DNA from 2 places in the Streptomyces sp. NPDC007205 genome. Region 2 is predicted to be linked to the other one. Evidence: riboswitches for the same ligand, from Rfam matches in the RefSeq annotation. Region 2 holds a riboswitch; the other holds the start of a gene.

Evidence for each region. A riboswitch is a leader RNA that binds a small molecule or an ion and turns the genes downstream of it on or off. The one in region 2 is predicted to bind cyclic di-AMP.
Region 1: it holds a riboswitch for cyclic di-AMP, as region 2 does, so the genes downstream of both, ABZ624_RS26945 (transglycosylase SLT domain-containing protein) here and ABZ624_RS27525 (transglycosylase family protein) in region 2, are expected to answer to the same signal.

Annotation. Positions count from the first base shown of each region.
Region 1 covers NZ_JBEYEW010000018.1:81,223-88,952, forward strand. The annotation lists gene ABZ624_RS26940 (polyprenyl synthetase family protein) at 1-586, opposite strand, end outside; cyclic di-AMP (ydaO/yuaA leader) riboswitch at 1,167-1,339, shown strand; gene ABZ624_RS26945 (transglycosylase SLT domain-containing protein) at 1,345-1,833, shown strand; gene ABZ624_RS26950 (HAD family hydrolase) at 1,895-2,707, opposite strand; gene ABZ624_RS26955 (FAD-dependent oxidoreductase) at 2,980-4,182, opposite strand; gene ABZ624_RS26960 (ATP-grasp domain-containing protein) at 4,228-5,472, opposite strand; gene fahA (fumarylacetoacetase) at 5,777-6,994, shown strand; gene ABZ624_RS26970 (hypothetical protein) at 7,100-7,730, shown strand, end outside.
Region 2 covers NZ_JBEYEW010000019.1:43,070-50,799, reverse strand. The annotation lists gene ABZ624_RS27550 (NAD(P)/FAD-dependent oxidoreductase) at 1-106, opposite strand, end outside; gene ABZ624_RS27545 (Ppx/GppA phosphatase family protein) at 551-1,492, opposite strand; gene ABZ624_RS27540 (DUF501 domain-containing protein) at 1,489-2,025, opposite strand; gene ABZ624_RS27535 (septum formation initiator family protein) at 2,078-2,554, opposite strand; gene eno (phosphopyruvate hydratase) at 2,671-3,957, opposite strand; gene ABZ624_RS27525 (transglycosylase family protein) at 4,303-5,019, opposite strand; cyclic di-AMP (ydaO/yuaA leader) riboswitch at 5,024-5,197, opposite strand; gene ABZ624_RS27520 (transglycosylase family protein) at 5,380-6,507, opposite strand; gene ABZ624_RS27515 (cytochrome P450) at 6,658-7,730, opposite strand, start outside.

The DNA.
Region 1 (7,730 bases), on a different contig from region 2:
CGGACATCATCGCGCCGAACCGGCACGACACCGCCACCAGCGAGCCCGTCTTGCCGCCGAGCACGTCCAGGTAGTGCTCGACCGGGTCGCGGCCGTCGGAGGGACCGGCGGTCTCCAGGATCTGACCCGTGACCAGCCGCTCGAACGCGAGGGCCTGGACCCGGACGGCCTCGGGACCGAGGTCGGCAAGGATCTGGGAGGCCCGGGCGAAGAGGAAGTCGCCGGTGAGGACCGCGACCGAGTTGCCCCAGCGCGTGTTGGCGCTGTCCACGCCACGCCGTACGGCCGCCTCGTCCATGACGTCGTCGTGGTACAGCGTGGCCAGGTGGGTCAGCTCCACGACCACGGCCGACGGCACGACTCCCGGCGCATAGGGGTCGCCGAACTGGGCCGCGAGCATCACGAGCAGCGGCCTGAACCGCTTCCCGCCGGCCCGCACGAGGTGCTGCGCGGCCCCCGTGATGAACGGCACCTCGCTCTTGGTGGCCTCGAGCAAGCCTTCCTCGACAGCCGTCAATCCGGCCTGGACATCGGCTTCCAGAGCCTGGTCCCGCACGCTCAGCCCGAACGGCCCGACGACGGTCACGAGGGGTCTCCTGTCTGCTGGTGTCTGCTGGCGATTACACGGTTTGTCGATAGGTCGCTGCCATCACTCGTCAGCGTATCCGGTCCTCTTTCGATCACCGATAGCGCCCACCGGTCCAGCCTGGGAGGTATCAGGTCAGGACCGGAATGTTTTTGATCATGTGAAATGAACGTATATTTATCGACTTAACAGAACTCTGTCCGCTTTGTCATGACTGAAGGGGCGAGTCGAGAGGCGAGCGCAGCAACGCCTGCGCCCCCAGGGCGACGACGGGTGCCGGGTCACGGGTTCCGCCATCCAGCCGACCCACTCGAATCCCCCATGTCCGACTTGAAGTACTTTGTCATTTCGTGAGTTGAGTCACTGGCGTCCACCGGCACCCCACCCCCGCCGATCCCCCCTTGCCCCCTTGCCCCGCTGGCGAGTTGAGGCTTGGCAACCGCAAAGGATCAAGCACCTCATAGGGCATAGATCAAGGTCAAATAGGACGTTGTGTGAATCCGGTACTTGTTCCCGACATGTGCTCTCGCATACGTTCCGGGCCGTCGGGCGGACGCCGAATCCTGCCACCGCCCGCATAACCATCCACGGACTCATTCCTATGGCAGGAGCGGGGGACCCAGGTAACTCGCCGGACCGGACGGCACACGTCGCACCGGAACGGCTTGGGGTGAAGCCGTGCCTTCCCGGGCACGGCCGGGCACCTCCCCGCCCGAACCCGACAGCTCACCTCGCAGGCGTCGGAGAGGAACTTCCCCATGCCTGCTGCCGCTCAGCACCGCCGTACCCGGAACAACCGCCTCGTCCGCGCCCTCGCCGCCGCCGGCACCGGTGCCGCCGTCCTCGCCCTGCCGCTCATCGGGGCGACCAGCGCCTCCGCAGCGACCCCGGCCGCCACCACGGTCTCCACCACCCCCGCCGGTTACCCGAACACCCTCGACGGCTGGATCCGCGAGTCCCTCGCGATCATGGCCCAGAAGGGCATCCCCGGCAGCTACAACGGCATCTACCGCAACGTCATGCGGGAGTCCTCCGGCAACCCCAGCGCCATCAACCTGTGGGACTCCAACGCCGCCGCGGGCATCCCGTCCAAGGGCCTGCTCCAGGTCATCGACCCGACGTTCAACGCGTACCACGTGGCCGGAACGTCCTTCAACATCTACGACCCGGTCGCGAACATCACCGCCGCCTGCAACTACGCGGCCAAGCGGTACGGGTCGATCGACAACGTCTTCGGCGCGTACTGACAGCTCCGCGGACCGGCAGGACAGACACCTACTGATAGGCCGGTCAGTCGGTCGGTGCCGGTCAGCCGGCCGGAAACAGTCGTTCGAGGACGACGGCGATGCCGTCGTCCTCGTTCGACAGGGTGATCTCGTCGGCCACCGCCTTGAGTTCGGGGTGCGCGTTGGCCATGGCGACCCCGTGTCCGGCCCAGTCGAACATCGGGATGTCGTTCGGCATGTCGCCGAACGCCAGAGCCTCCCTTGCGGCGATCCCGAGCCGCTCGGCGGCCAGCGCGAGGCCGGTCGCCTTGGTCACCCCGGACGGCTGCAGCTCCACGGTTCCCGGCCCCGACATGGTGACCGTCGCCAGTGAGCCCACCACCGCGCGCGCGACCGCCGCCAACTCGTCGTCGGACAGGTCGGCATGGCGCAACAGCACCTTGCTGATGGGCTCGCACCACAGGTCGTCGCGCCGGCCGACCCTTACCGCGGGCAGGGTCGGGTGCGGCATCAGATAGCCGGGCTCGATGAGCGTGAGCCCGTCGACACCGTCCTGGTCCACGGCCGCGTAGACCTGCCCCACCTCAGCCTCGATCTTGCCGAGCGCGGTCTCGGCCAGTTCCCGGTCCAGCCGGACCGACCACAACAGACGGCCGGACACGGCGTCGTAGACCTGCGCGCCCTGCCCGCACACCGCGAGCCCCGTGCAGCCGAGGTGTTCGAGCAGAGGCCGTACCCGCGGGGCCGGGCGGCCCGTCACCACCAGGTGCCGGACTCCGGCCCGCGCCGCCCGCGCGAGCGCGGCGAGCGACCGGTCGGAGACCGTGTCGTCGCCGCGCAGCAGCGTTCCGTCCAGGTCGGTGGCGATCAGAGCGTACGCGGGGGAGGCTGCCATGATCAGAGAATACGGATACCTCGCCTCGCCGACTCATCTTGTCGTCCTGCGTACTTGCGTACTGGTCAGCCCCAAGTGGTGCGCACCACCTCCTCGGTGGAGGTACGCACGCGCCACCTGCTTCTCGTCGTAGTGGTCGGCGACTTCGCCGGGTCCTCCGCTCGGCCGGCCCGGAGCCCGACGATCTCCACCCGCTCCTGCGGCACCCCGTCCTGCCGGACGCCCTGGAGCGACGCCGCCGGCAGGCCCGTGCCGCCGTCTTCCCGGAGGCTTCAGCCGTGGGTCGCCGCGAGGTGTTTCGTCAGGCGCGGAGAGGCGAACTCCGTACCGCAGACGAAGCGCATCACGGGGCCGTACGACGCCGCCGCCGGCAGACCCGTGAAATACAGCCCTGGGACGGAGGAGACGTAGCCGGGGCCGAGCTTGGGCGTGCCACGGCTCACGGCGAGCCGGGTGCGCAGTTCGTGGCCGAGGAAGTCCATCGCCGCGATGTCGACGCGGTAGCCGGTGGCGGCGATGACGTGGTCGGCGGTGAGCCGCTCGCTACGGCCGCCGTGGGTGCGGACGGTGAGGACGGGGGTGCCGTCCGGCGCCTCGGCGCCCACGACCCGCTCCACGTCCTGGACCAGCACGGCGCTCTGGAAGCGCTCGCGCAGCCACCAGGCGCCGAGCGGGCCGAGGACCCTGCGGACCAGGAAGTGGCGGGTGGCCTCGGGCAGATAGCGGTAGGGGTGCGGGTAGTAGCTGAACGCCCACAGCGACCATGCCCGGCCGAACGGGGACTCGGGGCGCAGCTTCGGCTGGTCCCAGGGCGGGGCGCCGAAGGCGACCCGGCCCCGGCCGCGCGCGACGACACGCACGCGTGCCCCCGCCTCGGCGGCAAGCGCCGCCGTCTCCAGTGCGGACTGCCCGGCGCCGACCACGATCAGCTCCCTGCCGGCGAAACGGCTCAGGTCGTGGTGCTGGGAGCTGTGCGAGACCGGGCCCGTGGCCGCCGGTCCGTCGGCCGCGGCCCCCGCCAGCTCCGCCGGGAGGTGCGCCAGGCCCGACAGTCCGGTGGCGACGACGACGGCGCGCGCGGTGAACGTCTCACCGGAGTCCAGCTTCAGTTCCAAGCCGCCGCTCTTGTCGCGGTCCACGGAGACGACCCGCACCCGCTCCAGGCCGGGGACCAGCTTCTGCTGGAACCACTCGCCGTAGGCGATGAACGTCTCCACCGGGATGATGTCCTCGTCGGACACCAGACGGCGGATCCCGGCCGCGTCGCAGTAGTCGGCGAGCGTGTGGCCGGGCTGCGGGCAGTTGAGGTTGGAGGCGGCGGGCGTCGACTTCAGGATCATGCCCTCGGGCATGTGGTCGCGCCAGCTGACCATGGGGTCGCCGAAGACGCGGACGGGGATGCCGCGCGCCCGTAGATGGGCGGCGGTGGACAGGCCGAACGGCCCGGCCCCGATGACTGCAACCGGTCGAGTCACGAAGTCCCTCCCCAGGACACGGTGCGCCACTCTTGGTGGCCTTGCCTACTTCGTGGAGGTGCTGCTGCCGCGGCGGTTGGTCCGCCACAGCTGATAGAGGTGCTTCGCGCCCGGGCGCACGAAGCGGGCGAGCATCGTGAGGAACGGCAGCGGGTCGTCACCCGCGAGCCAGGCCAGCTCCGTCCCGCTCGCCTTCGCCGGCGCGTGCGGCGTCGTATAGCCGCTGCGGCGGTAGGCGAGGAGTGCGGGCAGGTCGATGTTCTCCACGATGTAGCGGTGGCCGGCGCGCTGCTCCCCCTCAGGAACGGGGCGGCCGGTCAGATTCAGATGCATGGCGCGTACGACGTCCACTCCCGACTCGGTCTCGAAGAGCCGGAACTGGGCGCCCATGCGGGGGTTGAAGTCGAGGAGCTTGTACTGTCCGTCGCGCCGGTCGAAGCGCAGGTCGAGGTCGATGATGCCGCTGTAGCCGATCTGCTTGATGAAACGTGCGGCGAGGTCGGTGAGTTCCGGGTTGTCGACGACGTACGCGTTCGCCGTCATGCCTGCGTGCGGCGGCCAGGAGCGGACCTTGACGCCGGTGAACAGGGCGAGGGGGCTGGAGTCCTGGTCGAAGCAGGCGTGCACGATCCAGTCCTCGGCCTCCTCGCGCGGCAGGTACTCCTGGAGGATCACGCCCGGCCGCACCCCCCAGTCGCGGGCGAGGGCGAGCAGGCCCTCGCGGGTGGCGATCCGCGTGGTGCCGTTGACGGCGGGCCGGGTGCGCCGGACGAACGCCTCCCGGTTCTTGGCCACCACCGGGAAGCGGGCCGTGTCGGCGAAGGCGACGACGTCCTCGTACGACTCGGGGAACGCCGACGCGGGACTCGCGACGCCGTGCTCCACGCACAGTTCGTGCAGGCCCTGCTTGCTGGCGAGCCGGCGCGGCAGGGCGGGGTCGACACGCGGGAAGAGAAAGGATCCGGCCAGCTCGTGCTGGTGCTCGGCGACCAGTACGGCGGCCTCCTCGTCCGTCGGGACGAGAACGGTGGGGCGGCCGATACGGCGGCCGACGCGCAGCAGGCCCTCGACCAGGCGGCCCGGGTCCTCCGCACCGGTCGTCGGCCACACGAAGGCCTTCTTCAGATAGCGCGAGGAGGCCGCGGGCGTGTACGCGTCCTCGGTGATGGCATACATGGGCACGCCGAGCCGGCCCAGACTGCGGATCGCCCCGACGCCGCCGTGGTGCAGCGGATAGTCGCCGAACTTGACGATCAGTCCTGGTACGTCCCGGTCCGCCTCGAACGGCACACCGACGGTGTCTCCGGCCACGGGTCCCCCCACGTGTCCCCCCAATGGAACGGACCCACCCCGTCCGTGTCCCAAAGGACGCTAAGCCGGAATTGCCGCCTCCGACAAGGCTTTTCCGGACATTGCGAACTCTTTAGACAGAGTGCGAGCAACCTTTCGAAGACCCTTCGACACGCACCTTTCGGACACCGTGGCAGGTGCCGCAGGAGGCTCTGCCCAAGACACGCGTCACGGCCGTAACGTGTGGCGCGACCACATGGAACGAGCGCCGCGCACGGCCCGGATGAGAGTGAGGCAGCACCCCATGCCCCCCTTCGACGTCCCCGAGGGCGACCCCTTCGGCCCGCACAACCTTCCCTATGGCGTGTTCTCGCCCTCCGGCAGCACGGAGCGGAGGGTCGGCGTCCGGCTCGGGGACCACGTCCTCGACGCGGGCGCCGCAGCCGCCGCCCTCCGCTCGCCCCACCACGCACTGCTCGCGCGCCCCACCCTCAACGCGCTGCTGGCCGCCGGCCGCCCCACCTGGTCGGAGGTACGGCGCGCCGTCACGGCCTGGGTCACGGACCCCGCGCACCGCGAAGCCGTCGAGCCGCTGTTCCACCCCTTGTCCGAGGTGACCCTGCACCTGCCCTTCGAGGTGGCGGACTACGTCGACTTCTACGCCTCGGAGAACCACGCCCGCAACGTCGGCCAGATCTTCCGCCCGGACGCCGAGGACTCCCTCACCCCCAACTGGAAGCACCTGCCCATCGGTTACCACGGCCGCTCCGGCACGATCGTCGTTTCCGGCACGGACGTCGTACGGCCCTCCGGGCAGCGCAAGGCCCCGGCCGACCCGGCACCCGTCTTCGGGCCGTCGATCCGGCTGGACATCGAGGCGGAGGTCGGCTTCGTCGTGGGCGCGCCGTCCGCGCTGGGCAGTCCGGTCGCGCTGGCCGACTTCCGCGACCACGTCTTCGGGCTGTGCCTGCTGAACGACTGGTCCGCACGCGACATCCAGGCCTGGGAGTACGTTCCCCTCGGCCCCTTCCTCGGCAAGTCCTTCGCGACCTCCGTGTCGGCGTGGATCACCCCGCTGGAAGCACTGGAGCACGCGCGCGTGGCGCCTCCGCAGCGCACGCACCCGCTGCTGCCGTACCTGGACGACTCGGCGCCCGGCATCGAGCCCGGCGGCTACGATCTGCGGATCTCCGTCGCGATCAACGGCCACGTGGTCTCCGAGCCGCCTTTTTCGACCATGTACTGGACCGCCGCCCAGCAGCTCGCCCACATGACGGTGAACGGTGCCTCGCTGCGCACCGGGGACCTGTACGGCTCAGGCACGGTGAGCGGACCCGAGGAGCGCCAGCGCGGCTCACTGCTGGAGCTGACCTGGAACGGCCGCGACCCCCTCGAACTCCCGGACGGCAAGCGGGCCTTCTTGGAGGACGGTGACGTGGTGACCCTGTCGGCGTGGGCTCCCGGGGCGGACGGGCTCCGTGTCGGCCTGGGGGAGGTCAGCGGCCGGGTCGTGGCGGGATGAGCAGGCTTTTGTAGCAAGCAGTTGACACAAGTCCGCGGGGCCGGGCATCTTGTACTCACCGCTTGATACAAACGGTGAGTACAAGTGCTTCTCACGGGGACTTCCATGACCGATCTCGACGTGACCTCGCCGGCGACCGCCTCCCGGGCGCCGGCCGACCGCTACGCCCGCTGGACGGGCCTGGCCACGGGCGCCCTGGCGGCCGTCTGGCTGTCTCCACTCGACCACGGCGACGGCATGCTGTACGCCATCCCTGCGTTCGGCCTGTGCGCGGTCGCCGGCGTCCTGGTGGGCGACGCACTGGCCGCGCCGGCCCGGGGAGCCGTCCGCACCGCCGGGCTCGCACCACGCCGCGTCCGCGACTACGTACCGCCCCGGATGACCTGGCTGCTGGCCGTCCTCGCGGTCGCCCTGGTGGCAGTGCTGGCGACGGCGGGCGCGGTGGCCTCGCCCGACGACCTGGGGCGGGCAGGCCGTGAACTCACCCTGACCTGCCGGGGCATGACCGAGGGGCACGGCCCCTGGCCCGGTCTCGCCTACGGCCTGCCCATGCTGGCCTCCCTCGCCGTCACCACGGGCGCGTGCGGCTGGTCGCTGCGGCGGATCGCCACCCGGCCCGGCGACGAACAGTCCCGCCGCGACCGCTCGCTGGCGATCGTGGCCGCCTGGGGAATCGTCGTCTCCACCTCGCTGCTGGGCACGGCCACAACGGCCTCGGGCGCCCTGACGAGCATGA
Region 2 (7,730 bases):
CGGTCGCCTCGCCGTAGCGCATCTTCTTGAGAATGCGCCGAGCTGCGTACAGGCCTACGTACCCACCGCCTACTACGAGGATCCTGGGACGCTCCGTGGTGCTCATGCCATCGAGTATCCACCCGCCTCGGAGGGGTCGCTCGTGCGCCCCTTCACAAGGTCTGACACACCCTGTGCTACACTCCGCGGCTCGCGTGACGCAGATCATGGCGGCCGAGGGGAACCGCAGCACTCTCGGAGCCGTTGTCAATGCCGCGTGAGCTGCCTCTCTCGCCGACGACCGAGCATGTGAGCCGTTCGCAACACCCCTGTCGGCACGCGATCCGAAGGTGCGGTACGACCTTCATCTGAACATGTTCAAAGGGCTCTTCGCCCCCTGGAAGGGCCCAGGGGAACCCTTCCGCGCCCCGACCGGGCCGAATTCCTTGTGAAGAACTTCACGAACTTTTCCGGGGCGGTCGCGACGGAGGGGCCCATAGGGCCCCTCGCTCCCGCTCAAACGTTATCCGTCCTGCTCAGCAGGCGACTACCCATGAGTAACAAAAGAGAGCTACGCCACCGACCACGCGATGCCGTCGAGGATGTCGTGTTCGCTGACGACGACCTCCTCGGCGCCGACCCGCTCCATGATCGCGAGCAGGACCAGGGCGCCCGCGCCGATGACGTCGACCCGGCCGGGGTGCATCGACGGGATCGCGGCACGCTCGGCGTGCGTGGAGCGCAGCAGCCACTCGGTGATCTCGCGGACACGGTCGCGGGAGATCCGGGAGTGGTGGATGCGCGCGGAGTCGTACTCGGGCAGTTCCTGGGCGATCGCGGAGACGGTGGTGACCGAGCCGGCCAGACCCACCAGGGTGTGCGCCTCGCGCAGCGGGACCGTCCGCTCCGCGAGGTCCAGGGCGGCCTCGATGTCGGCCCTCATGGCGGCGATCTGCTCCTCGGTGGGCGGGTCGGCGACCTCGCCGCCCCGCACCAGATGACGTTCCGTCATCCGCACGCAGCCGACGTCCACCGACCGCGCCGCCCGGACGTGGTCGTCACCGACGACGAACTCGGTGGAGCCGCCGCCGATGTCCACGACGAGATAGGGCCGGGTGAGGTCCTGCCGCCCCGTCAGTTCCCTGGTCGCGCCGGTGAAGGAGAACTCGGCCTCCTGGTCGCCGGTGATGACCTCCGGCTCGACCCCGAGGATGTCCAGCACGCCGCGCACGAAGTCGTCCCGGTTCTCGGCGTCGCGGGAGGCGGAGGTGGCCACGAAGCGCAGGCGCTCGGCACCGTGCTCCTTGATCACGGCCGCGTACTCACGGCAGGCCGCGAACGTGCGCTCCAGCGCCTCGGGGGCGAGCCGGCCGGTGCGGTCGACGCCCTGGCCGAGCCGCACGATCGTCATGCGGCGGTCCAGTTCGACGAGTTCGCCGGTCCGGGGATGCACATCGGCGACCAGCAGACGGATGGAGTTCGTACCGCAGTCGACGGCGGCGACGCGCGTCACTTCCGGTCCCCCTCGGTGTGTTCGAGCGTCACACAGGCACCCTTGCTCCACCACTGAGGCAGCATGGCGAGCGCCTCGTCGCCGAGCGGGTTCACGCCGGGGCCGGCGGCCAGCGAGTGGGCCACCAGGACGTGCAGGCACTTGACCCGGTCCGGCATGCCGCCCGCGCTCGGGAAGCCCTTCAGCTCGTCGATCCGGTCCCGGCGCCGGATGTAGTCCTCGTGCGCGGCCCGGTAGGCGGCGGCCAGCTCGGGGTCCGTCTGCAGCCGCTCGGTCATCTCCTTCATCACGCCGTTCGCCTCCAGCGTGCCGATGGCGGAGGACGCCTTCGGGCACGTGAGGTAGTACAGCGTCGGGAAGGGCGTGCCGTCGGGCAGCCGCGGCGCGGTCTCCACGACGTCCGGCTGACCGCACGGGCAGCGGTGCGCGATGGCCCGCAGGCCCCGCGGCGGGCGGCCGAGCTGCTGCTTGAAGGCCTCGACGTCCGCGTCGGTGGGGTCGGTGCGCGGAGTGGGCGGCGGGGGCGATTCCATGACTGCTCTTCGAAGCTTTCTGTCGGTTACGGCCGAAGGCCGGCGTTACTGCTCACTGGTCGGAGGCGTCGGACTTGTCGACGCCGTCCCAGACGTTCGCGTACCAGGGCCGGTGGGCGGCCCCGAGGTCGCCACGGGACTGCTGGGCCGCGCCCGGGTCGACGACCACGTACCCGGTCTCGCCGGGCTTCACATAGTGCAGCCGGCGCCGGATCTGCTGCTCGGCGTAGGAGTCGTCCTGCCAGCGTGCCTTGAGGTCGCGCAGCTGCTCGACCCGCTTGCGGGCCTGCTCCTGCTGCCGCTGGAGGTCGGCGATCTCCGCGCGCTGGGAGACGTACTGCCGCATCGGGTAGGCGAGCGCGACGATCATCGAGCACAGCACCAGCGCGAGCAGCGCCGCCCGGCCGGTGAGCCGGGAGCGGCGGGCCTGCCGTTTGGTCTGGGAGCGGTAGACCCGGGCCGCCGTCTGCTCGCCGAGCAGCCGCAGCCTGGTCGCGGTGGAGAAACGGTCCCGGTCCCTCACGGCCATGTGGCTCTCCCGCCTCCCCTTGCCCTGCGCTTCACACGTGCGTACGTCCCCGGACACGGTACGGGACCGGGTCCGGGGACGTACGTATGACTGGCTAAGACTTAGCCCAGGTTGCGTCAGCCCTTGAAGCGCGGGAACGCGCTGCGGCCCGCGTACACCGCGGCGTCGTCGAGGATCTCCTCGATGCGGAGCAGCTGGTTGTACTTGGCGACGCGCTCGGAGCGGGCCGGGGCGCCGGTCTTGATCTGGCCGCAGTTGGTGGCGACGGCCAGGTCGGCGATGGTGACGTCCTCGGTCTCGCCGGAGCGGTGGGACATCATGCACTTGAAGCCGCTGCGCTGGGCCAGCTCGACGGCGTCCAGGGTCTCGGTCAGCGAGCCGATCTGGTTCACCTTGACGAGCAGGGCGTTGGCGGTGCCCTCCTCGATGCCGCGGGCCAGGCGCTCGGGGTTGGTGACGAACAGGTCGTCGCCGACCAGCTGGACCTTGTCGCCCAGACGGTCGGTGATGACCTTCCAGCCGGCCCAGTCGTCCTCGAACAGCGGGTCCTCGATGGAGACGAGCGGGTAGGCCGCCACGAGCTCCTCGTAGTACTCCGTCATCTCGGCGGCGGAGCGCTCCTTGCCCTCGAAGAGGTACTTGCCGTCCTTGTAGAACTCGGAGGCGGCCACGTCGAGCGCGAGGGCGATCTGCTCGCCGGGCGCGTAACCGGCTTCCTTGATCGCTTCGAGGATGAGGTCGAGGGCCTCGCGGTTGGAGCCGAGGTTCGGGGCGAAGCCGCCCTCGTCGCCGAGGCCGGTGGACAGGCCCTTGTTCTTCAGGACCTTCTTGAGGGTGTGGTACACCTCGGTGCCCCAGCGCAGGGCCTCGGAGAAGGACTCCGCGCCGATCGGGGCGATCATGAACTCCTGGATGTCCACGTTGGAGTCCGCGTGCGAGCCGCCGTTGAGGATGTTCATCATCGGCACCGGCAGCAGGTGCGCGTTCGGGCCGCCGAGGTAGCGGAAGAGGGGGAGGTCGGACGCCTCGGAGGCGGCGTGGGCGACGGCGAGGGAGACGCCGAGGATGGCGTTGGCGCCGAGGGAGCCCTTGTTGTCGGTGGCGTCCAGGTCGAACATGGCCTGGTCGATCAGGCGCTGCTCGGTGGCGTCGTAGCCGACCAGCTCCGGGCCGATCTGCTCGATGACGGCGAGGACAGCCTTCTCGACGCCCTTGCCCTGGTAACGGTTGGGGTCACCGTCGCGCAGCTCGATGGCCTCGAAGGCGCCGGTCGAGGCGCCGGACGGGACGGCGGCACGACCCGTGCTGCCGTCGTCGAGGCCGACCTCGACCTCGACCGTGGGGTTGCCTCGGGAGTCCAGGATTTCCCGGGCTACGACGACGTCGATGGACGGCACGAGCATCTCCTTCTTGGATGTGACGCTGGAAGTGCGGGGCTTGCTGCCTTACGGCTGTGCCTTGCGACTAGAGCCTAACCGTCTCCGGGGGATCGGCCACCGACCGACCGCCCCGTGGACGGGGAGGGGCACACAGACGGTACCCATTGTTCATGGGCGGAACAAAGGGTGGGTGCAGGGGGCACGTAGAAAAGGCGGGGCACGCAGAAACGGCGGGGCACACCGAAGAGGCGGGGCACACCGAAGAGGCGGGGGGCGCACAGAAAAGACCCCGCCCCGGCGCGTACGGGGGAACACGCGCCGGGGCGGGGAGCCCGTGGGGACGGGGGCGGACCCGAGGACTGCCGCCGCTTACTTCAGGTGCAGCTGCTGGCCCGGGTAGATGAGGTTCGCGTCCTCGACGATGTCCTTGTTCAGCTCGAAGAGCTTCTGCCAGCCGCCCTGGACGTGGTGCTCGACGGCGATGGAGCTGAGGGTGTCGCCCTTGACGACCTTGTACTCGCCGTCGCCCTTCTTGACCTTCTTGCCGGTCGGGGTGGTGACGGTCTTGCTCGCGGACGGAGCCGTGCGCTCGGCGGAGCGGGAGGCGGCCTGCTGGTCGGAGCGCGTGGTGGTGCTGGGCGCGGTGCTCTTCGACGAGGTGGTGTTCGAGGACGTGGTGTTCGAGGAGGTGCTGGGCGCAGAGCCGTTGTAGGCGGCGCCCGACAGGCCCGTGCCGCAGACCGGCCAGGCGCCCTTGCCCTGCGCGGCGAGGACCTTCTCGGCGACGGCTATCTGCTGCGCCTGGGTGGCCTGGTTGGCCTGCGGGGCATAGGCGGTGCCGCCGTACGCGGCCCAGGTGGAGGCGGAGAACTGCAGACCGCCGTAGTAGCCGTTGCCGGTGTTGATGGACCAGTTGCCGCCCGACTCGCACTGGGCGACCGCGTCCCACTCGGAGGCGGTGGCGGCGGAGGCGTTGCCGACCGCCATCAGCGGGGCGGCGACGGCGGCGCCGGTGACACCGGCGAGCGTGATGGCGCGGACGGCCTTGGACGGACGACGGTGCTTGCCCTTGCCGGAGAACAGCATGGATCAATCCCCTCACCGACGCCTGCGAGGTGAGCTGTCGGGTTCGGGCCGGTTGAGTTGCCCGGCCGCGCACTCGCTTTCGCGAGGCGCGGCTTCACCCCCAGCCGGTACCGGCGTGAACCGCCGGGCCCGGCACTTACCTTGGGTCCCCCGCTCCTGCCCACGGCGCTTGACGCGACGACTGTTCCCGGGCAACCGCTGGCAGGATTCGGCGTTGCGGCCGCCGGGGCTCGTGGTGACGAGCGGTCCTGACCGTAGACACGTGATCGAGGGAATTTCAAAGACGATCAGGGCTTCTGAGACTCATCCCACACTTTCACCGAATCGGACATCAGCGGCGAAAGGGGGCGTCAACTGCCGCTAGTTTCCGCCCTTTTCGGCACCGACTTCCAGGGTCTGACCGGCGGTGATGTGGTTCGGGTCGGCACCGATGACGCTCTTGTTCCCGTCGTAGAGCGCATGCCACCCGCCGGCGACGCCCAGGGAGTCGGCGATGGAGGCCAGGGTGTCCCCCTCACGCACGGTGTAGGCGTCCGTCGCGCGGCCGGCGTGACGGCCGGAAGAGGGGGCATTCTGACCGTTTGTCACGCTTTCGTCCGCACTGCCGCCCCGGTGGCGTCCGCCGCTGCCGAGCGCGCCGGTGTCGACCAGGCTCCAAGAACCGGCGGACTGCTGGTAATTGTCCGATTCGTCGGTACCGGGGGTTGCCGTCGGTGAGCTGCCATCGCCCTGCGAGCCGCCACCGTCGGAGGAACCGGTCTTGTCGGGCTTGTCGGACTTGGGGGTACCGGTTCCAGCGGAGCCCCCGGGCGCCTCCGGGGTCTTCGTGGCGTGGTGGCTCTGGTGCGGAGACGGCGTGGCGCCCGAGTCCGACGGGGAGCCGGAGGCAGCCGGACCCGAGGAGGCCGAGCCGGAGGAATCCGAACCGGAGGCCGAGTTGGAGGTCGAGTCGGAGCCGGAGTCGGAACCAGAGCCGGATGCGGACGAATCCGGCAGACCGGACGGGTCGGAGCTGTCGGCCGAGCCGGAGGTGTCCCCGGAGCCGCCCGTGTCACCCGACCCGCCGGTGCCGCCGGGGCCGCCGACGCCGGTGTCGACGTCGACCGAACCGGAGTCGGAGGTCAGGCCGGAGAGGACGGCGCAGGTGGCCCACCGCTTGGTGCCCTGGTCGGCCAGGATCTTCTCGGCGACGGCTATCTGCTGCGAGCGGCTGGCCTGGTCGGCGCTGTCGGCGTACTGCGTGCCGCCGTACTTGCCCCAGTCGTCCTGCGAGATCTGCAGGCCGCCGTAGTAGCCGTTCCCGGTGTCCGCGCTCCACGAACCGCCGCTCTCGCACTCGGCGACCTTGTCCCAGGTGGTGCCGTCGGCCGCGTGGGCGCTCGCCGCGCCGAGCAGCGGGATGGCGATGGCGGAGCCGGTCACTCCGGCCGCGACGAGGAGGGCCGGAGCCTGACGGGGGCGACGGTGACGACCGTTCCCGGAGAGCATGCGGAAGCCTTTCGTGCGACAGCAGGACCGGCGCGGCGCACTGAAACCCTTCGCCACGCTGATGGGTGAACGTATCGGCAGACGATCACTTGTCACAAGTTAATGCCGCGCAGATCACGTGAAGATCACAAAGTTGAACGCCCTTCACGTTCACCGTCGCCCGGCTGTTCCGGCGGCCGGCGTGAACTCGACGGGCAGGGTGCGCAGGCCGCGCATGATGAGCCCGCCACGCCAGCGCAACTCGTCCGGGTCCACGGCGAGCCGCAGGTCCGGCAGCCGGGTGAGCAGGGTGGCGAGCGCGGTCTGGCCCTCCAGCCGGGCGAGCGGCGCGCCGAGGCAGTAGTGGATGCCGTGGCCGTAGCCGAGGTGCTGGTTGTCGCGGCGGGCGAGGTCCAGCACGTCCGGGCCGGCGAACCGCTCCGGGTCCCGGTCGGCCGCCGCGAGCACCACGAGCACCGGGTCCCCGGGCGCGATGTCCTGGCCGCCGATGGTGAGCGGCTCGGTGGCGAACCGCCAGGTGGCCAGCTCCACCGGGCCGTCGTAGCGCAGGAGTTCCTCCACCCCGGTCTCCAGCAGGCCGGTTTCCCGCCTGGCCAGGGAGTCCTGGAGCCGCTCGCGCTGCTCGGGGTGGGTGAGCAGGGCGTAGGTGCCGTTGCCGATGAGGTTGACGGTCGTCTCGAAGCCGGCGAACAGCAGGATGAACGCCATCGCCGCGGCCTCGTTCTCGGTGAGGTGCTCGCCGTGGTCGGAGGCCCGGATGAGGCCGGAGATGAGGTCCTCGCCGGGCGCGGGCTCGGCGGGCAGCGCCTCGCGCTTCTTGTGGATGAGCTCGGCGAGGTAGCCGCGCATCTTCTTCACCGACCGGGCGACTCCGCCCCGCGGCCCTCCGCCGTGCCGGATCATCATGCCCGCCCAGTCCCGGAAGTCGTCCTGGTCCTCGCGCGGGACACCGAGCAGGTCGCAGATGGCGTAGATGGGCAGCGGGAAGGCGAACTCGTGGATGAGGTCGGCCGAACCGCTCGCCGCGAAACGGCCGATGAGGTGGTCGGTCAGCTCCTGCACCCGGGGTGCGAACTCCGCGACCCGGCGCGGGGTGAACGCCTTGCTGACCAGCCGGCGCAGCCGGGTGTGGTCCGGCGGGTCGATGTTCAGCAGATGGGTCATCAGCTCGGCCTTGCGCTCGCCGGGGATGCCGGTCTTGCCCTTGGCGTGCGCGGGCTCGT